Regions from separate parts of the Erwinia sp. AnSW2-5 genome, predicted to be linked through region 4. Evidence: riboswitches for the same ligand, from Rfam matches in the RefSeq annotation. Region 4 holds a riboswitch; each other region holds the start of a gene.
What was found. Region 4 has a riboswitch for thiamine pyrophosphate ahead of ACFL9S_RS16325 (FAD-dependent oxidoreductase). Riboswitches for the same ligand answer to the same signal wherever they lie in the genome.

Region 1: it holds a riboswitch for thiamine pyrophosphate, as region 4 does, so the genes downstream of both, thiM (hydroxyethylthiazole kinase) here and ACFL9S_RS16325 (FAD-dependent oxidoreductase) in region 4, are expected to answer to the same signal.
Region 2: it holds a riboswitch for thiamine pyrophosphate, as region 4 does, so the genes downstream of both, thiB (thiamine ABC transporter substrate binding subunit) here and ACFL9S_RS16325 (FAD-dependent oxidoreductase) in region 4, are expected to answer to the same signal.
Region 3: it holds a riboswitch for thiamine pyrophosphate, as region 4 does, so the genes downstream of both, ACFL9S_RS11575 (TenA family protein) here and ACFL9S_RS16325 (FAD-dependent oxidoreductase) in region 4, are expected to answer to the same signal.

What each region holds. Positions count from the first base shown of each region.
Region 1 covers NZ_JBJGXA010000011.1:254,925-260,652, forward strand. Annotated here, with positions in the region: gene ACFL9S_RS10515 (AzlD domain-containing protein) at 110-433, opposite strand; gene ACFL9S_RS10520 (AzlC family ABC transporter permease) at 433-1,095, opposite strand; gene ACFL9S_RS10525 (helix-turn-helix domain-containing protein) at 1,199-1,747, shown strand; TPP riboswitch at 1,828-1,929, shown strand; gene thiM (hydroxyethylthiazole kinase) at 1,964-2,755, shown strand; gene thiD (bifunctional hydroxymethylpyrimidine kinase/phosphomethylpyrimidine kinase) at 2,752-3,552, shown strand; gene fbaB (class I fructose-bisphosphate aldolase) at 3,704-4,756, shown strand; gene ACFL9S_RS10545 (GntR family transcriptional regulator) at 5,028-5,714, opposite strand.
Region 2 covers NZ_JBJGXA010000037.1:23,929-29,656, forward strand. Annotated here, with positions in the region: gene thiP (thiamine/thiamine pyrophosphate ABC transporter permease ThiP) at 1-857, opposite strand, end outside; gene thiB (thiamine ABC transporter substrate binding subunit) at 833-1,819, opposite strand; TPP riboswitch at 1,855-1,983, opposite strand; gene sgrR (HTH-type transcriptional regulator SgrR) at 2,019-3,680, opposite strand; gene ACFL9S_RS21050 (MFS transporter) at 3,925-5,109, shown strand; gene leuD (3-isopropylmalate dehydratase small subunit) at 5,159-5,728, opposite strand, start outside.
Region 3 covers NZ_JBJGXA010000012.1:80,176-85,903, forward strand. Annotated here, with positions in the region: gene ACFL9S_RS11565 (ABC transporter permease) at 1-385, opposite strand, end outside; gene ACFL9S_RS11570 (ABC transporter ATP-binding protein) at 382-1,110, opposite strand; gene ACFL9S_RS11575 (TenA family protein) at 1,107-1,796, opposite strand; TPP riboswitch at 1,863-1,965, opposite strand; gene ACFL9S_RS11580 (LLM class flavin-dependent oxidoreductase) at 2,168-3,193, shown strand; gene ACFL9S_RS11585 (methyl-accepting chemotaxis protein) at 3,264-5,060, opposite strand.
Region 4 covers NZ_JBJGXA010000024.1:51,141-56,868, forward strand. Annotated here, with positions in the region: gene zigA (zinc metallochaperone GTPase ZigA) at 1-815, opposite strand, end outside; gene ACFL9S_RS16310 (ThiF family adenylyltransferase) at 952-1,917, opposite strand; gene ACFL9S_RS16315 (thiazole synthase) at 1,921-2,691, opposite strand; gene thiS (sulfur carrier protein ThiS) at 2,695-2,892, opposite strand; gene ACFL9S_RS16325 (FAD-dependent oxidoreductase) at 2,889-3,821, opposite strand; TPP riboswitch at 3,975-4,097, opposite strand; gene ACFL9S_RS16330 (choline transporter) at 4,429-5,728, shown strand, end outside.

The DNA of each region.
Region 1 (5,728 bases), on a different contig from region 4:
AAACTTTTTTCATGGGGAAACGCCTGCAACATAAACGCCGGGTGGCAACGGCGCCGAGTTTATCGCAAACACGTCATCTTTGATGAATAAAATAACGTACAGTTATGCGTCAGGGGATCCCGGCTAAGCGCAACAGGGCGGTCACCAGTGCCGCAGCGAGGATCACCAGGATCAGCGGGGTTTGACGCCAGGCGAGCAGTAGCGCCACAGCCACACCGGCCACCCGTGCGATGCCCGCAAACTGGACACCTTCGTAAAAGGTGTTTCCCAGCGCCACCGCAAACAGCAGCGTGGTGGCCGCATCGGACAAGAGCTTGCGCGCATTTTCAGACAGCGCCATACGGTTACCCAGCGTGGCCCCGGCAAATCGCATCAGCCAGGTGCCTGCGGCCAGCATCACAATACCGCCGATAATCAGTGTGGTGTCTGGCATTATTTCCTCCTCGCCAGCAGGCCTGCCAGGGAGAACAGCACGGGTAACCCAACAGGTGTAAAGGGAACCGTCAGCAGCGACAGCGCGGCACCGCAGGAGGCGCGCGTCAATGTGATGCGCGATTTCAGTGCCGGAAGCACCAGCGTCAGGATGATGGCGGGAAACACCGCATCAAGCCCGATGGCCTGCGTATTGGGCAGAAACTTCCCCATCACGCTGCCCAGCAGCGCCCCCATCGGCCAGACAAAGGCCACGCCGAGGCCACACAGCCAGAAGGCGGCTTTGCGCTGCTGCGCGCTGGATTGTGACAGACCAAACACCACACTTTCGTCATTCATAATATGGCACCCGAGCAGCGAAGACAGGCGCGAGCCGACCAGATCGCGCACCGCAATGCCAAAAGGAAAGTGCCGCGCGTTAACCAGCAGCCCGGCCACGGCAGCCGCCAGTGGATTTCCGCCGCCAGCGATGATGGCAATAAACATAAACTCGGAAGCCCCCGCCAGCACAAACAGGCTGGAGAACAGCGGCACCCACAGCGGGAAGCCATAGGCGGTTGCCAGAGAGCCATAAGAGATGCCGACCACGCCAACCGCCAGGCAGATCAGATAAATGGCTTTGCGCGTATCCGCACTGAGCGATGGAAAATGACGGGCAATCATAAGCGTTTTACCATGGCGAACAAAATTGCCATTATAATGAACGCAGAGTAAACTTGGGTCAACACGAACGTTTCGTTCGTTTTAACGAACGACCAGGTGAGAGATGACACAGCCCATTGCGATAATTGCACACAGTTTGATTCGGGAACGCACGCTGGCCGGGCTTTCGCTGGCTGAAGTCGCCAGACGAGCAAATATCGCCAAATCAACGCTTTCGCAGCTGGAAGCGGGCAACGGCAACCCCAGCCTGGAAACGTTATGGGCGCTGTGCGTGGCCTTAAATATTCCGTTTGCGAAATTGCTCGAACCGGCAGGTAATCAGACCCAGGTGATACGGCGCGGGGAAGGGATGAAGGTCTCAGCCGGAGAAGCGGACTATCAGGCGATCCTGCTGGCCAGCTGCCCGCCGGGCGCACGCCGTGATATCTATCTGTTAATGGCCGAGCCGGGTACTGAGCGCCTGTCGCAGCCGCATCTTGCTGGATCTGTGGAGCATATTATTGTCACCCAGGGGCGGGCGCTGGTGGGACCGAAAGAGTCCCCTGAAACGCTGGAACCTGGCGATTACATCTGTTATCCCGCCGATCGCGAACATATCTTCAAAGCGCTGGAGCCGGATACCCTGGCGCTGTTAGTGTCGGAGCAGGGCTAGGGTGGGCAAATGAGTTTACAACCCCGCTGCTGCTCCCTTATTCTGTCGCTCTCTCAGTGCATAACTGAGAACAAAAAACGATTAATGACTCGGGGTGCCCTTCCTTAACCGGAACCGGCTGAGACAAACCCGCATAACCTGAACTGGATAATGCCAGCGTAGGGAAGTCAGATGCCCGACCGGCATCGCCTTCTTGATCGCCGGTTGGGAGCAAACATGATCCAACCTGAACACCTGAGCCACGCTGATGTTGCCCATTCCCTGACGCTGTTTCAACAGCAATCCCCCCTGATCCACTGTATGACCAACGACGTGGTACAGACCTTTACCGCCAACGTGCTGCTGGCGCTGGGGGCTTCCCCGGCGATGGTGATCGATGCAGACGAAGCCGTGCAGTTCAGTGCCATTGCCGATGCGCTGCTGGTGAACGTCGGTACGCTGACCCGCAGCCGCAGTGAGGCGATGCTGGCCGCCGTTCAGTCGGCTAATGCCGCCGGACGGGGCTGGACATTAGATCCGGTGGCGGTTGGTGCTCTGGATTTCCGTACCACCTTCTGTCATCAACTCCTGCTACTGAAACCTGCTGCGATACGCGGCAATGCGTCGGAAATTATGGCACTGGCAAAACAGGCGGTCAGCGGGCGCGGCGTTGACAGCCAGCATGCGTCAACGGCGGCATTGCAGGCAGCCGAAGTACTGGCGGCTGAAACGGGCGCGGTGGTGGCCGTGACCGGAGACGTGGATTTTGTCACCGATGGCGTGCGCACGCTCAGCGTCAGCGGCGGGTCCCCGCTGATGACCCGCGTGGTCGGCACCGGTTGTGCGTTGTCCGCGGTGGTGGCCGGGTTTGCCGCGCTGCCGGGTGACCGCCTGGTGCATGTCGCCAGCGCTTGCCGCGTGGTGGCGCTGGCGGGAGAGCGCGCAGCCGCCGCAGCGCAGGGACCGGGTAGCTTTATCCCCGCGTTCCTCGATGCACTGTATCAACTGAACCCGGAGGCGCGGGTATGAAACGGGTTAACGCCATGACCATTGCCGGGACGGACCCGAGCGGTGGCGCCGGGATCCAGGCCGACCTGAAAGCCTTCTCTGCGCTGGGGGCTTATGGCACCAGCGTGATCACCGCGCTGGTGGCACAGAATACCACGGGCGTGCAGTCGGTCTATCGCATTGAACCGGCGTTCGTTGCTGCGCAGCTGGATTCCGTGCTGTCGGATGTGCGCATCGATACCATCAAAATTGGCATGCTCGCCGAGAGCGCCATCGTTGAGGTGGTGGCTGAACGGCTGAAACACACCCTGGTGCCCTGGGTGGTGCTGGATACGGTGATGCTGGCAAAAAGCGGCGATCCGCTGCTCTCCGCTGAGGCGGTCGCCACCCTGCGCGAATGTCTGTTACCGCAGGTCTCCCTGATTACGCCTAATCTGCCGGAAGCTGCCGCGCTGCTGGGCTGCGATCCGGCGCGCGATGAGGTTGAGATGCGTGAACAGGGCAGGGCGCTGCTGGCGCTGGGTTGCCAGGCGGTACTGATGAAGGGCGGGCATCTCAGCGAATCGGAAAGCCCGGACTGGCTATTTACCCGCCAGCGGGAGCAGCGGTTTACTGCGCCTCGTATTCATACGCGCAATACGCACGGTACGGGCTGTTCGCTATCGGCGGCGCTGGCGGCACTGCGTCCGCGACATGACGACTGGGTCTCCACGGTTCAGGCGGCCAAACACTGGTTGCAAGGGGCGCTTGAGCAGGCGGACTCGCTGGAAGTTGGCCACGGGCACGGCCCGGTGCATCATTTTCATCAATGGTGGTGACCACGCTGATCTGCGCTTTTTAGTGCGGTTCGTTCTGAAAAATGGAGTCAGCAATTTGCCTTAATGACGGTTTTGGGTCCACCCTGTTGAGGTCAGAGAAACTGACCAGCGGGCCATCTGATGGCCCCCTCACATTTTAACAGGAGTTATCATGACGGACATCGTACAGTTATTGGGCAAAGAAGCTGACTCTCTTTTGCAACATCGCTGCATGACTATTCCAGCGGACAACCTCTATCTTCCAGGGGCGGATTATGTGGATCGGGTGATGGTCGATAATAATCGTCCCCCGGCTGTTTTACGCAATATGCAAACCCTGTACAACACCGGACGTTTAGCCGGGACAGGTTACCTCTCTATCCTCCCCGTAGACCAGGGCGTCGAGCATTCGGCGGGCGCCTCCTTTGCCGCGAACCCGCTCTACTTCGACCCGAAAAACATTGTTGAACTGGCGATTGAAGCGGGCTGTAACTGCGTGGCCTCCACGTATGGTGTGCTGGCCTCGGTCTCACGCCGTTACGCACATCGCATCCCGTTTATGGTCAAGCTCAACCATAACGAGACGCTGAGTTATCCCACCCAGTATGACCAGACGCTGTACGCCAGCGTTGAGCAGGCGTTTAACCTCGGCGCTGTTGCCGTCGGGGCGACCATCTATTTCGGTTCGGAGCAGTCACGACGTCAGATTGAAGAGGTCTCTGCCGCCTTTGAACGCGCTCATGAGTTGGGGCTGGTCACCGTGCTGTGGGCTTATTTGCGCAATAACGACTTTAAAAAAGACGGGGTGGATTACCATGCCAGCGCCGACCTGACCGGTCAGGCGAACCATCTGGCGGCCACCATCGGTGCGGATATCGTGAAGCAGAAAATGGCAGAGAATAACGGCGGCTATAAAGCAGTGAAGTTCGGCCATACCGATGATCGCGTTTACAGCGCACTGACCACGGATAACCCTATCGACCTGGTGCGTTACCAACTGGCGAACTGCTATATGGGGCGCGCCGGGATGATCAACTCAGGCGGTGCAGCCGCAGGGGATACGGATATTGCTGAGTCTGTGCGTACGGCAGTGATCAATAAACGTGCGGGCGGCATGGGGCTGATTTTAGGGCGCAAAGCCTTTAAGAAAACGATGAAGGACGGCGTGGCGCTGATTAATTCGGTGCAGGATGTTTATCTCGCGAAAAACGTCACTATCGCCTAAACAAGCTATCTTACTGGCGATTTTGAACGCTGGCAGTGCTCTGAATCCTCACGTACTGTGTGTACGCTCCGGTTCATGCGCGCTGGCAGCGTCCAAACTCGCTGCGACGATAACGCTTGTTAATGGGATTTCTGTCGGTGAAACGGACTGACCGAAAAAGAGGGTAGCTACAGAACCCAGGTTGCCCCGAACCGTAGGGGGCGACCATTTTTTCCGGTCGCCCCGTGCCGATGATGTGCACCTGCCCAAAGTGGTCCCCTGCATCTTCACGTCAAAACGGCTCAAACCAGTCGCTGTTCTGCTCGGCAATCGGGGTGATGGAGAAGATCATCTCCTGCAAATGGCGGCGCAGCGCCTGTTCAGCGGCGTCGGCATCTTTTGCACACAAGGCCAGGTAAATCTGGCGGTGCTGCTCAATCAGGCTCTCTGGCGGTGACACTTTGCTTAACGTCAGAAAACGCACGCGGTCCATGGTGGCTTTGATATTTTCCACCGTCTCCCACGCCAGTTCACAGGTAATACTTTGCGCGATCAGTCGGTGAAACTCATCGTCCAGCAGGAGAAACGACTGGCTGTCGTGGCGATCGGCGGCCAGCTTTTGTAATTGCAGATTATGTTCCAGTGCCGCCAGCCCGACAGGTGTGGCTTCAGTCGCCGCACGGCGTACCACCGCGACTTCAACGGCTTCACGAATAAAACGACCGTCGGCGACGCGCCGGGCAGAGATCTTACGCACGAAGGTGCCGCGCTGCGGAAGAACCTGCACCAGGCCAGCTTCTGCCAGTTTGATAAAGGCTTCGCGTACCGGCTGACGTGAGACGTTAAAGCGCGTGGACACCTCTTTTTCCGACAGCAGTGAGCCTGGGTGGATCGCACAGGTGACGATATCCTGACGCAGAAAACGATAAATCTGCTGGTTGACCGGCTCACTGGCGGTGATGGTATAAACTGTCGACATTCGGCAACTTCCCT
Region 2 (5,728 bases), on a different contig from region 4:
CGGCCGCTGTCCTGCGGATTGCGCCAGCCGCCGAGGCTGTCGCTGCCCGCCGGGATCGCTTTACTCAGGCGCTGGCTGAGCATCACCAGGCCCAGACAGCACAGCATCTGTAACAGCGCCAGCAAGGCCGCGCGCCCGGGATCGTAATCGAAACTCAGTGCCTGGAAGATAGCCAGCTCAATGGTGGTTGCCTGCGGACCGCCGCCCAGCGACAGCACAGTGGCAAAGCTGGCAAAGCACAGCATAAAGATTAGCGCGGCGGCGGGCAGGATCTGGCGCCGCAGCCACGGCCATTCAACGATGCGAAAATGCGCCCAGCCACGAAGACCAAGCTGCGCGGCAATCTGCCGCTGTTCGCCGGGGATCTGTTGCAGTGCCTGGAGCAGCAGGCGGGTGGCCAGCGGCAGGTTGAAAAAGACGTGGGCCAGCAGGATGCCTTGCAGGCCATACGGCGAGAATGTGTAGTCGATGCCAAGCAGGGCGCACAGCTGCGCCAGCCAGCCGCTGCGGCCATATACGCTGAGAATGCCAAATACCGCCACCAGTACCGGCAACACCAGCGTCATGGCACACAACCGCAGTAGCGTGCTGCGGCCAGGGAAGCGGCGGCGGTACAGGGCGCGGGCCAGCGGGATCGCCGGGAGCACCGAGAGCAGCGTAGAGAGCAGTGCCTGCCAGAAGGAGAAGCGCAGCACGTGCCACAGATAGCTATCCTGCCAAAGGCCGCGCCAGTCGGTCGCGGGCGCATTCTGCCACAGGGCAAAAAACGCCAGCGAGGCCACGCTGACCAACAGCAGCGCGGCCAGCAAGCCGGGCACTAACCAGCCGGGAATTAGCGGCTGACGGCGCGTTGCCATGCACTGATCCAGCTGCTGCGCTGTGTGGCCACATCCTGTGGGCTGTATTGCAATGAGGTGGTGGGTACGGTCAGGGTAGTGAAGCCCGCAGGCAGCGTGGTGCTGATGGCCGGGTACATCCAGTTGCCGGTGGCGATGGTATCCTGGAACGGTTTAGTCATCACAAACTGCATAAACTGCTGTGCCAGCTTCGGCTGCTTGCTGGCCTTCAGTTGACCGGCGACTTCCACCTGCAAATAGTGGCCTTCGCTAAAGTTGGCGGCGGCGTACTGATCTTTCTTCTCTTCAATCAGATGATAAGCGGGGGAGGTCGTATAGCTGAGCACCATGTCGCTTTCACCCTTGAGGAACAGGCCATACGCCTCGCTCCAGCCTTTGGTGACGGTTACGGTTTTCTTTGCCAGCTTCTGCCAGGCTTCCGGGCTTTTATCGCCAAACACCTGCTGCATCCACAGTAGCAGGCCAAGGCCTGGGGTGCTGGTGCGCGGATCTTCGTAGATCACTTTCAGCGGGCGGTCGCTCTCTACCAGTTCTTTCAGGCTTTTCGGTGGGTTTTGCAGTTTGGTTTTGTCATAAACAAAGGCAAACCAGCCGTAGTCATAAGGGACAAACGTGGTGTTCTTCCAGCCGCCGGGAACGGTACTGTGGGAGGTGTCGGTGTTTGAGGCGGCGAACAGTCCGGTTTTTTCTGCCGCATCCAGCAGGTTGTTATCTAATCCCAGCACCACGTCCGCTTTGCTGTTTTTGCCTTCCATGCGCAGCCGGTTTAGCAACGATACGCCGTCTTCCAGCGCCACGAATTTCAGTTCACAGTTGCACTGGGCTTCAAAAGCTTTCTTGATGGCAGGCCCCGGTCCCCACTCGGCAGAGAAGGAGTCGTAGGTGTAAACCGTCAGGGTCTCTTTGGCTGCGAGGGCAGGCAGGGAAAACAGCACCAGCAGGGGTAAATATTTTTTCAACACTTTGCGTTCCTTGAAGGTATGCGCAAAGGATCTGAGTCAGTGACACTCTCAAATCCCTACGCCGGTATGATCCGGGTCAGGTTCGACGGGTTTTATCTCAGCGAAAACGCGCTGCGCAGGCATAGATCCGGCACTGCAGGGTTTCCGCACCCCGTTGAGAACGGCTCATTCTAGTGGTTTCGTCTTTGTTACGAAAGCGTCATGATTCGGGTGGGGCGAACCAGGCTGATTTAAAGTCGAACCAGCCCAGCGTGTTCATGCGTACCCCGCGCATACTGCGCTGTCCGTGCAGCAGAAGCCAGTGGTGGAACAGCGGGTGCAGGAAGTTGCTCTCAATCAGCTGCTTGCTCCAGTCGGCCAGCGGGAGCTTCTGCTCGCGCCATGCGCGTGCGTCGCTTTCCCAGTCGGTGGGCACGCAGTGGTGCATCAGCGGGATCTCATACAGCAGGGCAAACAGGGAGAACTCCAGCGGCAGGGTAAAGTTAGCGCTGCCCAGCCAGATATCGCTTTCGGCTTCGCCGCGATACCAGCTTTCATAATCGATTTCCTGCGTGATCAACTCAACACCGTGCGCGGCGAGGATTGGCCCGAGCGCGTTGGCGATGCCCTGGTGTTCAATATGATCGCTGTACCAGGTGATGGTCAGCGAGGTCAGCCCGGCAGGTTTCTCGGCAATCGCCATATCGCGGCGATGATGCCAGCGCGGCAGCAGGCCGTAGGCCGGGAACCAGTAGCGCTGATAGGCAATGCCACTGTGGTTCAACAGGGCGATAGGGTTGAAAATGGTGCTGATCCAGCGGCGCAGCTGCTCGTTACGTCCGTGCGCCGAACGCTGGTCAAACATCAGGAAATAGCAGCCCTCTTCCAGGCGACTCTCTTCAGATTTCTCATCGGTGCTTTCGCTTTGCAGTTTGACACCGGAGTAGACCAGTTCGTCGCTGATCTCCGGCAGCACCCAGATATTGACCTCATCGATCAGCGCACGATAGCCAAAGTAGTCATCAAAAGCGGCAATGCGCAGCTGACTGTGTTGGTTGCGTTCCACCTCGTAGGCTCCGGTGCCCACCGGCTGACGCGCAAAGTTACGCATATGCGGCCACTCCTTCGGCAGGATCATGGCACTGACGCTGCCCAGCAGCCAGGGGAGCCAGTTATCCGGCTGGCTGAGATGGATATCCAGCGTCCAGGGTGTGTGGCATTCAATCCGTTCGAGGTGGCTGAACAGCGGTTGCTCTTTTAAGCGCTCAAGCGTGGCAATGACGTCCTCGACCTCCAGCTCACGACCGTGATGAAAGTGGATGGCCGGGCGCAAAAAAAACCGCCAGTGCAGCGGGGAGATCTGTTGCCAGTGGTGGGCAATGTCCGGCTCGATTTCCCCGTTTTCCTCATTTATCCGTGCCAGCCCGTTGAAGATTTGCCGCGCGAGGTGCGTCTCCGAGCGGCGTAGCGGCGTACCGGGCAGCAGATTCAGCAGCGGGCGGTAGTAGAGCACGCGCAGAATGTGTTTCCCCTGGCGGAAACTGCGGCCTAAATGGGAGAGCAGCATCTGACGGACGCGGTTTTTATCTCCCACCAGCTGCACCAGCTGGTCAATGCGGTCCTGTTCCAGTAAGTCCTCTGCCCGCTGCTGCTGTAACGCCAGCCCGGTGTAACGGAAGGTGAGGCGGGAACGTTTACCGCGTCCTGCCTCTGCCTGCCACTCCAGCCAGCCCTGATCCTGCATTGCATTCAGCAGGTTACGCATATGTCGCCGTGAACAGCTGAGCTGTACCGCCAGATCGCTAAGCGTGGTTTCCTGAGGCTGGCCGTCGCAACACTGCCAGAGCCGGATAAATTGCTGCTGTAAACGGGGTGAGGACATAAAAGAGGAACCCTGTGTTAAAAGCTGTCTGTTTTTCCTGCCTTATATTACGGCGATAATGGCAGCAGATGAAAGAGCGGGAGGCATTCTTCGGAATGGCGTTCAATCATTTACAGCGGCGTAAGCCCTGTTTCTGAGTATGGTGCTTTTCACCAGCCAGCGGTAAGCCGCTGGCTTTTTTCGTCGGTTTTCTTTTAAGCTTCGTGTGTATTCTCTCTTATTCCAGCCAGTCGAGGCATCAGTCATGAAATCGCACCAACGCCGCCGTATTCATCCGATCTATCTGGCTTTTATGGCGGTTTCTTTTATGGTCGGCATTGCCGGTGCGTTGCAGGCCCCCACGCTTAGCCTGTTTCTGAGCCGTGAGGTGGCAGTGCGTCCCTTCTGGGTTGGGTTGTTTTATACGGTGAATGCGGTGGCGGGAATTGTGGTCAGCCTGCTGCTGGCCAAACGTTCGGACAGCCGTGGCGATCGTCGCATGCTGATCCTGTTTTGCTGCGCGATGGCGATAGGTAACGCGTTGTTATTCGCCTTCAATCGTCACTATCTGACGTTAATCACCGCCGGGGTTTTCCTGTCTGCGGTCGCCAGCGTGGCGATGCCGCAAATTTTTGCCCTGGCACGCGAATATGCTGACAGCTCTGCCCGTGAAGCAGTGATGTTCAGTTCGGTGATGCGCGCCCAGCTGTCGCTGGCGTGGGTGATTGGGCCGCCGCTCTCTTTTGCCATTGCGCTGAACTATGGTTTTACCGCCATGTTTCTTTTAGCGGCGCTGCTGTTCGTGGTCTGCGTGGCGTTAGTCTGGTTTACCTTGCCGTCGGTGCCGCGCGCACCGGCCGCGACAGCTGATGTGCCGATCACTGATATCAGCGGCTGGAAGAGCCGTGATGTGCGTATGTTGTTTATCGGATCGGTTCTGATGTGGACCTGCAACACGATGTATATCATCGATATGCCGTTGTATATCAGCAGTGTGCTGGGGATGCCGGATACGCTGGCCGGGCTGTTGATGGGGACGGCGGCGGGGCTGGAGATCCCGGTGATGCTGCTGGCCGGGCACTACGTGAAACGCTTCGGTAAGCGCAATATGATGCTGCTGGCGGTGGCCTGTGGGGCGCTGTTTTATCTTGGGCTGGTGCTGTTCCAGAGTCGTAGCGCACTGATGATATTGCAGCTGTTTAATGCGGTGTATATCGGCATTATTGCCGGGATTGGTATGATCTGGTTCCAGGATTTGATGCCGTCGCGGCCCGGTGCGGCCACCACGCTGTTTACCAACAGTATCTCCACCGGTGTGATCCTGGCCGGAGTGGTGCAGGGGGCGCTGGCGGAAACGTACGGGCATCACGCCGTTTACTGGGTGGCATTCGCGCTGGCGCTGGTGGCATTCGGCTTGTCATGGCGGGTAAGAGAGAAAACGGTGGCATGAGTGATTGGGGATGCAGGGGCGAACCTTCTTTTTCGGTCCGCCCGCAATATCAACGTAAAAACGCGTGCTGTTTTTGCTCATACACGGTGATATCGGCATCGTGCTGCAAGGTCAGACCAATCGCATCCAGCCCGTTAATCAGGCAGTGGCGGCGGAAGCTGTCGATCTCAAACGGGTAGGTTTTATCCCCGGCCCGCACCTGCTGATTTTCCAGATCGACGGTGAAACGCATGCCCGGTTCCGCTGCCACTAACTGGAACATCTCATCCACTTCTGCCTCGCTCAGCGTGACTAACAGCAGCTGGTTATTGAATGAGTTATTCGCAAAGATATCGGCAAAACCGGAACCGACAATCGCCTGAATGCCGTAATCGGTCAGCGCCCAGGGCGCATGTTCGCGTGAGGAACCGCAGCCAAAGTTTTCCCGTGTCAGCATAATGCTGGCCCCGCTAAATTCGGGCTTGTTCAGCACGAATTCCGGGTTGGAAATCTGCCCTTCCGGGTCGGTATAACGCCAGTCATAAAACAGGTTGCGGCCGAAACCGGTGCGCGTCACCATCTGCAAAAACTGCTTAGGGATAATCGCATCGGTATCAACGTTAGCCGCATCCAGCGGCAC
Region 3 (5,728 bases), on a different contig from region 4:
TCACCAATACGGCCATTGCCACTTTGGCGCTGATGCCAAAGCCAAACCACAGCACCAGCAGCGGCGCGAGGGCAAACACCGGAATGGCCTGGCTGGTCAGCACCAGCGGCATCAGCCAGCGTTGCAGGCGGGGGGAGAAGATCATCGCGATGGCCAGCAGCGACCCCAGCAATACGCCCAGCACCAGCCCGATTAACACTTCCGAGGCGGTAATCAGGCTGTGATATGCGAGGAAGTCGCGGCCATCCCACAGCGCGCGGGCGACGGCGGCAGGTGACGGCAGCAGAAAAGCGGGAATATTGCTCAGGGTCGCCAGCCACCACAGCAGCAGCAGCCCGAGAAAAATGATTACGCCGCGCAGGCTGGTGGCTATTTTTCCGTTCATCCTGCGGCCCTCAGCAGCTGCTGCAACAGGTCGGCCTGGCTTTTCAGCAGGTCGGCATCGTCCGGGGCGCGGGGCGGCTGGCCACCAATCGTATGACTGTCATCGATCCCGGCAGGATAACCCGACAGCACCAGCAGGTGATGACTCAGACGGCAGGCTTCCATCGGGTCATGGGTGATCAGCAACACGGTGTGATCGGCCAGCAGTTCGGCGGCCAGCGTCTGTATTTTTGCCCGCGTCAGCGTATCCAGCGCGGAGAACGGCTCATCCATCAGGACAATGGGGCGTCTTTCATACAGCGTGCGGGCAATGGCTGCACGCTGGCGCATACCGCCGGAGAGCGCCGCAGGGCGATCGTTGCCGTGCCCGTGCAGCCCGACGCGTTCCAGCAGATAATCGGCCCAGGCGGCATCCACCTTCTCCCCGCGCAGACGCGCCCCCAGCGTGATGTTGTCGCTGATCGACAGCCACGGATAGAGCAGGTCTTTCTGCCCCATATAGGCGATGCGCCCAGGCAGTGGCAGACCATCGCTGCCGCAGACGCTGCCGGACGTTGGTGCTGCCAGCCCGGCGATAATCTTCAGCAGGCTGGTCTTGCCGCTGCCGCTGGTCCCCAGCAGGGCAACAAAGCGCCCGGCCGGGATATCAAAACTGAGGCGGTCGAAAATCTGGCGCGGGCCGAAGCACAGCGTCAGATCGCGCACCTCAATGCCGGGAGGGTTCATGCGCTTTGTACCGCATTCAGCCCCATCTGCCAGAACGCCGACTCCAGGCGCGTGGCAGTGGTGAAGATCGCCGACAGTTCGCTGAAGCGGCTTTCGGCACCGCGCTGCTGACCGACGGTTTCCAGTAAACTGAGGGCAGCGCGAACGCCGTTCAGATAATCAGGATCGCCGTAGTTGCGGATCCACGACGCGTAAGGGCTGCCTTCCAGCACCGTGTCAGGGGCATTGAGCAGGCGCAGGCCAATCTCCGCGTAACCCGCCACGCACGGCAGCAGCGCCACCAGCAGATCCAGCGCATCGCCCGAGTGACCGATATCCAGCACGTAACGGGTGTAATTCATGGTCTCCGCCGCCTCCGGCTCCTGCATCATCTGCGCTTCGCTCAGCCCCCAGTTTTCGCAGTAACCGACATGCAGCGGCAGCTCTGCCACGATGGCATTCAGCGAGGCGGTCGCGGCACGCATTTCCGGCAGCGTGCGCAGCTTGCTTACCAACAGCGCATAAGCGCGGGCAAAGTGGATCAGGAACAGATAGTCCTGCGTCAGATAACGACGAAAGGCGTTTTCGGGCAATGTGCCGCGTGAGAGTTGTTGAATAAACGGGTGCGCAACATAGTCCTGCCAGTCGTTCCCCGCCTGCTGGCGTAAACGGCCGTACAGACCCTGGCTGAAATCAACTGACTGAATGGTTTTAGACACTGAATCCCCTCACTTAAGTGGAGATCCGGGCACGCGGAGGTGTGAACAGGGCAGAAGTCACTGCCAACCCGTCCCTTCGCTGGCATGACCCAGATCAGGTTCAAAGGGTTCGGTTTTCACCATCTCAGCCCGTTACAGGACACCCCTCGGAGGGCTCTTTTATACGGGATTTCATTTTTCATTACAATCCACCCGCCATACTTCGAGCCGCAGATGCGTTGGCTGCACCCGCTCACCCCAGTCACATAGTCATCTATGCTCCTGGGGACTTGCGGACTTGCCGCCTTCCTGCACCTCGAATTATTTTGGGTATATACTGCTAATCAATCGTCATTTGTTTCACCCCACAGGAAAACCCCATGAAAAGTATTGGATTTCTCTCTTTCGGCCACTGGACGCCGTCGCCGCAGTCCGGTACCCGTTCGGCTGCCGATGCGCTGTTGCAGTCGATTGATCTGGCGGTTGCCGCTGAAGAACTCGGCGCAGACGGTGCCTATTTCCGCGTGCACCACTTTGCCCGCCAGTTAAGCTCACCGTTCCCGCTGCTGGCCGCCGTCGGGGCAAAAACCAGCCGTATTGAGATCGGCACCGGGGTGATCGATATGCGCTACGAGAACCCGATGTATATGGCGGAAGATGCCGGTTCTGCGGATCTGATCTCCGGTGGGCGTTTACAGCTGGGGATCAGCCGGGGTTCCCCTGAGCAGGTGATCGACGGCTGGCGCTATTTTGGCTACCAGCCAGCGGAAGGTGAGAACGAGTCTGATATGGCGCGCCGCCACACCGAAGTGCTGCTGGATATGCTGCGTGGCGAAGGGTTTGCCAAACCGAACCCGCAGCCGATGTTCCCGAACCCGCCGGGCATGCTGCGCGTGGAGCCGTTCTCTGAAGGGCTGCGCGACCGCATCTGGTGGGGAGCGGGTTCCAATGCCACCGCCGTCTGGGCAGCGAAGCTGGGTATGAACCTGCAAAGTTCAACCCTGAAAGATGATGAAACCGGTGAACCCTTCCATATCCAGCAGGCGGCTCAGATCCGCGCCTACCGCGAAGCCTGGAAAGCCGCCGGGCATACGCGCACCCCGCGCGTTTCGGTGAGCCGCAGTATTTTTGCGCTGGTGAATGATATGGACCGTGCTTACTTTGGCAACAGCGGCAAAGAAGGGGACAAAGTGGGTTACCTCGATGAGAAAACCCGCGCCATCTTTGGCCGCAGCTATGCCGCCGAGCCGGACCAGCTGATCAAGCAACTGGCGCAGGATGAAGCGATTGCTGAAGCCGACACGCTAGTGTTAACCGTGCCGAACCAGTTGGGCGTGGATTACTGTGCGCACACTATTGAGGCGATCCTCAAGCATGTAGCACCGGGCCTGGGCTGGCGCGAATAGTCGGGCAATGAAATGAAAAGGCTCACCCATTATCCGGGTGAGCCTTGTTTATGCTCTCTGCCAGTCAGCGTTAAAACGCTATCCACTCTTCCTCAGCGGCTTTAGTTTTTTTGGCCGGAGTGAGGAGGTGCCTTTCACTTTCCGTTTCGACAACGACCTGCCCATTATGCACCGCGCTGGCGTTGATCTTAAAGATGGCAACCATTTCACTCAGCTTCTGCGCCTGCCGCTCAAGAGAAAGGGCTGCGGCGGAGGATTCCTGAACCAGAGAGGTGTTCTTTTGGGTGGTTGAGTCCATCTCTGTTATCGCGACGCTGATCTGTTCTATGCCCTGACGTTGTTCGTTCGAGGCGGTAGAAATCTCATCCATAATCTGGCTGACATGACTGACGGAAGTGACGATATCTTCCATGCTTTCACCCGCTTTGCTGACCAAATCAGTGCCAATGCTGATACGCGTGACGGACTCGTTGATCAGTGATGCTATCTGTTTTGCCGCATCCGCACTGCGCTGCGCCAGCGTTCTGACTTCACCGGCCACCACGGCAAAACCTCGTCCCTGCTCACCGGCTCTGGCGGCTTCGACGGCGGCATTCAACGCCAGGATATTGGTCTGGAAAGCAATGCCGTTAATCACACTGATAATTTCAGTAATTTCCTGTGAGCTGGCGGCAATACCATTCATGGTGCTGATAACCTCACTGACGATCTGCCCTCCTTTACTGGCATGATTGCTGGCGCTGGCAGCAATTTTGCTGGCCTGCAAAGTATTCTCTGCGTTGAGATGCACCGTTGAGGTTAGTTCTTCCATGCTGGCGGCGGTTTCTACTACGGCAGCGGACTGTTGCTCCGTTCTGGAGGCTAAATCCGTATTACCTGCCGCAATCTGTGAGGAAGCACTGGCTAAGTGGCTGACACTTTCACGTATGCCAGAGATCATATCGCATAACTGTGTGTTCATCACCTCCATGGTTTCCGTCAGCTCACCCAGCTCATCTTTTGAGGTCGGGGTAATATGGGCGGTCAGATCGCCACTGGAGATACGCTGAGCCAGCGCAAGGTTTTCACTCACCGGGCGCGTAATCTTGCGTGTAATCGTCCAGGCCGTCACCAGGCCGATAATGACGGCCAGCAAGGAAAGGACACTAATCAGCATTATCGTGCTGGCAATCAGCTGATTGTTATACTCATCCTGCATCTCTATCAATCTGGTGGTGGCCTTTTTCAGGCTATCCCCCCCCGCGCTTATGAGGTCAGCTGATAACTGGGTTTCCCTGGCGGCAGATAAATACTTTTCTGCACTAACGTGAAAATCCTCATAGCGATTCCAGGCAGGTATTAACAACGCTTTTGCGGCCTCCGGCAACTGAGCCATGCTGGCTTTATAGAGTGAATAAGATTCACCGTATATCGCATCAAAGTCTGACGCATTTTCGGGGGTATAGCGTGTCATCAGCATGCTGCCAGCCCGACTGAGGCGCAAAAATGACGAGAGTAAATCAACCATCTGTTTCTGCGACTCATCAGGAATCGTATTCAGCAGGTCATGATGCAGTTCGGTCAGGAAATGCTTATCATTGCTCTGGTGCAGATTTTTAGCCAGTTGAAGGCTGTAGCGGTTTTTATTGTAATAATCCGTTCTTAACTGGTCATAGCGTTGAAGGCTCACGACCAGCTGTTCGAATCCTTCCTGGGTTTTTCCATGCCAGGTAAATTTGCTGGCATCATTGATCAACGCATGCATTGACTGTATTGCGTCGTCATTTTTCTGCAATATTTTATCATCACCGGTATGCATATAAATCAGCCTGCTTTGCCTGGCGGTATCCAGAAAATTCCCAATATTACTGGTTAGTGTGGTTTTCACTGAGTTTCGTTCTATTGTTTTTAACTCATAGATGCTGAAACCTGATATGAAAATAATGATAAGAATTAACAGTGTAAATCCTGAAAAAAGCTTCTTACCTATAGGTAAGTCATTGAATTTGAAATTAATCATATTAAGTCCGTTTTTTAAATAATAATGATATTCAAGGAAATCGTTGCTATTTTTGGCAATGATTTTGCTTCAGGATGTATATCGGCAAGGCGAGGGTTTTCATTAATTAAGAGTAAATAAGGTGAGCGGTTCGGTACTCTGTTGTTTTTCATGTTGTTTTCTATTTCTTTGCAAAAAATAACCTGAAAAATGACTGTTGCATTGGGGTAAATAACGCATTTTTTGTTCTTTTTGGGTGCTTATAATGCATTTGTCACTTATGTTAATGAGGCTGAATATAATTTAATATTCAATCTTATTTATGTCTTTTTTTATTTTTCTTGTCTTAATGTGTTGTTTTTTGCTTGTGCAGGACGCGGGTTTTCTCCGGAATTCCTCGCAATATAAACAGGTCAATGGCAGGGTTAACCCAGGCCCAGCACAGGGTGGGAGACAATAACAAAACCTTGCATGACATGACGAAAGAGTCGGAAGGCGATGGTGAATGATCAATAACAGATGCCCGCAGGGGCATCTGTTTCCTGCCTTTTTAGCGG
Region 4 (5,728 bases):
CGCCAGACAAAGTTGCTGATACCGTACTCTTCGGTTTCCGGGACATGCGTACCGCGCAGCTCCTGCATCCAGCCCGGAGCCTGTGCCGCCTCGTCAAAGTCAAACAGGCCGGTACTCAGCACCCGGTCCAGCGGGACTTCACCAAAGCGGGCAGACTCAATACGTGCGCGCGGGTTGAGGTTGCGCAGGATGGCAAACAACCGTGTGCGCTGATCGTGGTCGATAAGATCGATTTTGTTCAGTATCAGCACGTCGCAGAATTCAATCTGCTCGATCAGCAGATCGACCACCGAGCGTTCATCGCCCTCACCCAGCGACTCACCGCGTGAACGGATGCTGTCGCGGGATTCATAGTCGCGCAGGAAATTGTAGCCATCGACAACGGTGACCATGGTATCCAGGCGCGCCACGGCAGACAGGCTTTCCCCGGTTTCATCTTCGAACGTAAAGGTTTCCGCGACCGGCAGCGGCTCTGAAATGCCGGTCGATTCGATCACCAACTGGTCGAAGCGCCCTTCGCGTGCCAGACGGTTCACTTCCAGCAGCAGATCTTCGCGCAGCGTGCAGCAGATGCAGCCGTTGCTCATCTCCACCAGTTTCTCGTCGGTGCGCGACAGTTCAGCACCGCCGTCGCGCACCAGCGCCGCATCAATATTCACTTCCGACATATCGTTGACGATCACCGCCACGCGGCGTCCTTCGCGGTTATTCAGGATATGGTTAAGCAGCGTCGTTTTCCCTGCCCCGAGAAAACCCGACAAAACGGTCACGGGCAGGCGGGTATCGTTCCCGGGTAAAGCGTATTTTTCTGACATGATGACATCCTCTCAGGCATTGACAGCGTGTTTCCGGCGGGCAGTCACAGTGCTGCCCGCACAAACAATATTGTTATGTTATAACATAACAATTAAGGCTGTCATCCCTTACCTTCGCAGGGTGTCTTTTATTTTTTTAGCGGTTTGCCACCATCATCGCCAGCTGAGTCATGCCGCGCTGTTGCAGGTTCCTCGCTGCTTTTGCCGCGCGGATCCCGCTGGCACACACCAGCACGATGCGGCAGTTTACAGGCGGCTGCCAGTCGTTGATCGCTTCAGGCAGCACCCGGTGAGCGTTAATCGCCACACTCTCGGGGGCCTCCTCCCGGCTGCGCAGTTCAACAATACAGTCTTCGCTGTTCAGCATAGCGCGATCGATAAACGGTACCACGGGCTGATCGGGTTCATCGGCTCCGTCAAAGCGGAACGGGCGGAAATGCCAGGTGGTGAAATCGCAGTTGATCAGACAACCCAGCGGCGAAGGCGTTAATCCGAGCAGAATACTGAGTGCCATCTGCGCCTGCATGGCACCCAGCGCGGCCACCGCCGGGCCCATCACGCCTGCGGTATTACAGTTCGCCGCGCTGCCCGGCAGCTGCGGAAACACTGCACGATAGCTCGGGGCGGTGCCGCAGAAGCCACCAACGTAGCCCCTGCGCCCGAGGACCGAGGCGCTGACCAGCGGGATCTGGCGCGGCAGACAGGCGTCGGAAAGCAGATAAGTGACGGCAAAATTATCAGCGGCATCGATCGCCAGATCGATGTCGTCCAGTGCTTCGTCCATCATGCTGGCACTCAGCGCCTGCGGTCGTGCATCGACGACACAATCCGGGTTACGTGCATTAAGGGCCAGCTGCGCGCAATCGACTTTGTGCTCCCCGCAGTCCTGCATACGGTACAGCGTCTGGCGGTGCAGGTTGTGCTCTTCCACCCGGTCGCCGTCATATATTCTGATGTAGCCTACCCCGGCCCCGGCCAGCAGCGGCAGCAGGGTGGCACCCAACCCGCCCGCGCCGATCACCAGCACGCGGGCCTTCAGCAGGGCAGATTGCCCTGCCTCGCCGATTTCCGGCAGCATGGATTGTCGTTGATAGCGGTCCATCCGTTATGGCTCCTGTGTGTGAAACTGCGCCATGCCAAAAATCGGCGTGGAGGCGCTGGCCATATCGCGGCGTTCGACCAGGCCTGCATGACAGGCGTCGTGACCGGCGCGGATAGCGGCAGCAAACGCCCCGGCCATACGGACCGGATCCTGCGCTTTGGCCACGGCTGTATTCAGCAGAATGCCGTCAAACCCCATCTCCATTGCCTGTGCGGCCTGGCTGGGCGCGCCGATCCCGGCATCGATAATCAGCGGAATGTCTTTAAACCAGGCGCGCATTGAACGCAGCCCTTCGATATTGCGCAGCCCCTGGCCGGAACCAATCGGTGCGCCCCAGGGCATCAGCAGTTCACAGCCTGCTTCGATCAGCTTCTCGCCGAGGATCAGGTCTTCCGTGGTGTAGGGAAACACCTGGAATCCCTCCGCGCAGAGAATGCGGGCCGCTTCCACCAGGGCAAAGGGATCGGGTTGCAGCGTATCCGCGTGACCAATCACCTCCAGCTTTATCCAGCGGGTGTTAAACACTTCACGCGCCATATGCGCCGTGGTCACGGCTTCTTTAACGCTGTGGCAGCCTGCGGTATTGGGCAGGACCCGCCTGTTCAGCCCCGTCAGCAGGTCACGGAAGGCGGCGCCCTGCCGCCCTTCACGGCGCAGGCTGACGGTGATGATTTCGCTGCCCGAGGCCTCAATGGCCTGTTGCAGGATCGCCGGAGAGGGATACCCTGCGGTGCCGAGCAGAAAACGTGACTGCGGAATAAAATCGTAAAACATACGTTATCCTCCCTGCATCGGTGATAACACCTCAAGCTCACAGCCTGCGGTCAGTGGCTGTGTTTCATAGCGTGAGCGCGGCACGAATTCGCCGTTAAGGGCGCTGGCCACGCAGCCTGCATCCATCTGCTGTTCATGCAGCAGCTCCGCCAGCGTGCGGGCGGTGGTGTCGATCGGGAGGCCGTTAAGCTGGATTTTCATATCAGGTTTTCCTGCTGCAGTTGCAGCATCAGTTTTTCTGCCATGACGGGGGCAAGAAGAAAGCCGTGGCGATACATGCCATTAAGGGACCAGACGCCGTTCTGGTAGCGAATGGCGGGGAGATTATTGTGATAAGCCGGGCGTAGCCCGGTGCCGCTTTCCAGTATTCGCGCCTCGGCCAGCGCCGGGTGGATAGCCCAGGCGGCACTCAACAGTTCCATCATCGCGCGTGCGCTGATCGGGCTGTTGTCGTCGCTTTCCACCATTGTCGCGCCCAGCATCAAGCGCCCTCCGGCGCGGGGCACCAGATAGCAGGGGAAACGGGGATGCAGCAGACGGATGGGGCGGGAGAACGGCACCTCTTCGCAGTGCAGGATCAGCATCTCACCGCGTACGGCACGCAGTTCAGGCAGATCAGGGGCCGCGTGGATCCCCCGACAGTCAATGACCGTTCCGCCGGGTTGGCCCGAGTGGAAAGGAACACCGCTGCGTTGCAGAGTCATACGCAGCTGGTGCAATGCACTGCGCGGGTCAAGGTGTGCCTCACCGGGAAAGAACAGCCCGCGGGCAAAGCGGCCTTCCAGCGCCGGTTCGAGTGTTGCCGGTTCCACCCACTGATGCGCCCGCGTCATACGCGCAAAGCGGCTGAGTTCGGGAGTATCGCGTGCGGGGGCCACCACCAGGGTACCGTGATGTTCCACTCCCTGGATGCGCGCCGACCACCAGGGTGCGGAACGCTGACCCAGCTCGACCACCTCTTCGGGGGCACTTTCACCTTCGCACCAGGGGGCGAGCATGCCGCCAGCCCAGTGCGATGCCGCACCGTGCTGTTCTGAGGTGATCACTTCAACGGATTGACCCCGTTCAGCGAGTAATGTGGCGACACACAGCCCGGCGACGCCATCACCGATCACCGACCAGCGGCTCATGATGTACCGTTTTCGAAAAGGAAAAAGGGGAATACAGATCGTGTCACGTTAGCCTCTCAATAGATGCGGAGACCCGTGATACAGAGTAAGGAAAAGACGGGGACGATCAGCAGCCAGCCCACGTGGCAGGTACCCTGGCGGCGCGACAGTTGCGCCATCGGGTACGAGTCTTCCTCCGCCAGTATCAACTGGGTCAGGTTCTAAGGGTCGCTAAGCCGCGAAAAATCGCTCATTAGCCTCTCAGTCTCTTCTGGCGAGACTCCCCTGACAGGAACTAGTTGTATTTTACCTGGTGACAATCGTCAAGCGACATGAGGTTTTCGTGCGGAAAAAACCGGGAAAAATGAGACGGTGAAGTTTTTTTTAATTGAATGCTCAATCAATAAAAACTATCATTCCTGTTCTTGTTTACACAAAATTTACTTTCAGGAGGTGATTAGGATCAAAAACACTAACGATTAATCAATATATTACACCTGATAATCACCCTGATGGTTCTCCCAGTGTAATTAGCGGATATACGGCGGATGTTACCCAGTATGCGCTAATGCGCGCTTTGCAGAGCGGACTTCAGGCTATTTTCTTGAGCATTTTTTGCGGAGACATTATGCCGACGACTGAAATACCAGGAAAGCCTCAAAAAGATCGTATTAATCCCGTGGTTTTCTATACCTCAGCAGCACTTATCCTGCTGTTTTCCCTCACGACTATCCTGTTCACGGATTTTTCCGATCGCTGGATCAATCGCACCCTTGACTGGGTATCCAACACCTTCGGCTGGTACTACCTGCTGGCGGCCACACTCTATATCGTGTTCGTCATTTTCATCGCCTGCTCACGCTTTGGCTCCATCAAGCTCGGGCCAGAACAGTCGAAACCTGAATTCAGCCTGATGAGCTGGGCGGCCATGCTGTTCGCCGCCGGCATCGGTATCGATCTGATGTTCTTCTCGGTGGCGGAGCCGGTGACCCAGTATATGATGCCGCCGGAGGGCCAGGGCCAGACGATGGAAGCGGCGCGCCAGGCGATGGTCTGGACATTGTTCCACTACGGCCTGACCGGCTGGTCGATGTATGCCCTGATGGGCATCGCCCTCGGTTACTTCAGTTACCGTTATGGCTTGCCGCTCACCATCCGCTCGGCGCTCTACCCTATTTTTGGTAAACGCATCAACGGACCGATTGGTCATACCGTCGATATCGCCGCCGTACTGGGCACGATCTTTGGTATTGCCACCACGCTGGGTATTGGCGTGGTACAGCTCAACTACGGGCTGAAAGTGCTGTTTGACGTACCGGAAGGGCTGACCGCGCAGGCCGGGCTGATCGTTCTGTCGGTGATCATGGCGACCATTTCCGTGACCTCCGGGGTGAATAAAGGCATTCGCTTCCTGTCGGAACTCAACGTGCTGCTGGCCTTTGGTCTGATCCTGTTTGTGCTGTTCGTCGGCGATACCAGCTTCCTGCTGAATGCGCTGGTGCTGAACGTCGGGGATTATATCAACCGCTTTATGGGGATGACGCTGAACAGTTTCGCTTTTGATCGTCCGACCGAATGGATGAACAACTGGACGCTGTTCTTCTGGGCCTGGTGGGTTGCCTGGTCGCCGTTTGTCGGTCTGTTCCTCGCACGTATCTCCCGTGGACGTACTATTCGTCAGTTTGTTGTGGGTACGCTGACCATTCCGTTTATCTTTACCCTGCTGTGGTTGTCGATCTTCGGTAACAGCGCACTGTATGAGATCATCCACGGCAATATGGCGTTTGCGCAGGAAACCATGGCGCACCCGGAGCGCGGCTTCTACAGCCTGCTGGCGCAGTATCCTGGCTTTACCTTCAGTGCCTCGGTCGCCACCATTACCGGGCTGTTGTTCTATGTGACGTCGGCCGATTCCGGTTCCCTGGTGC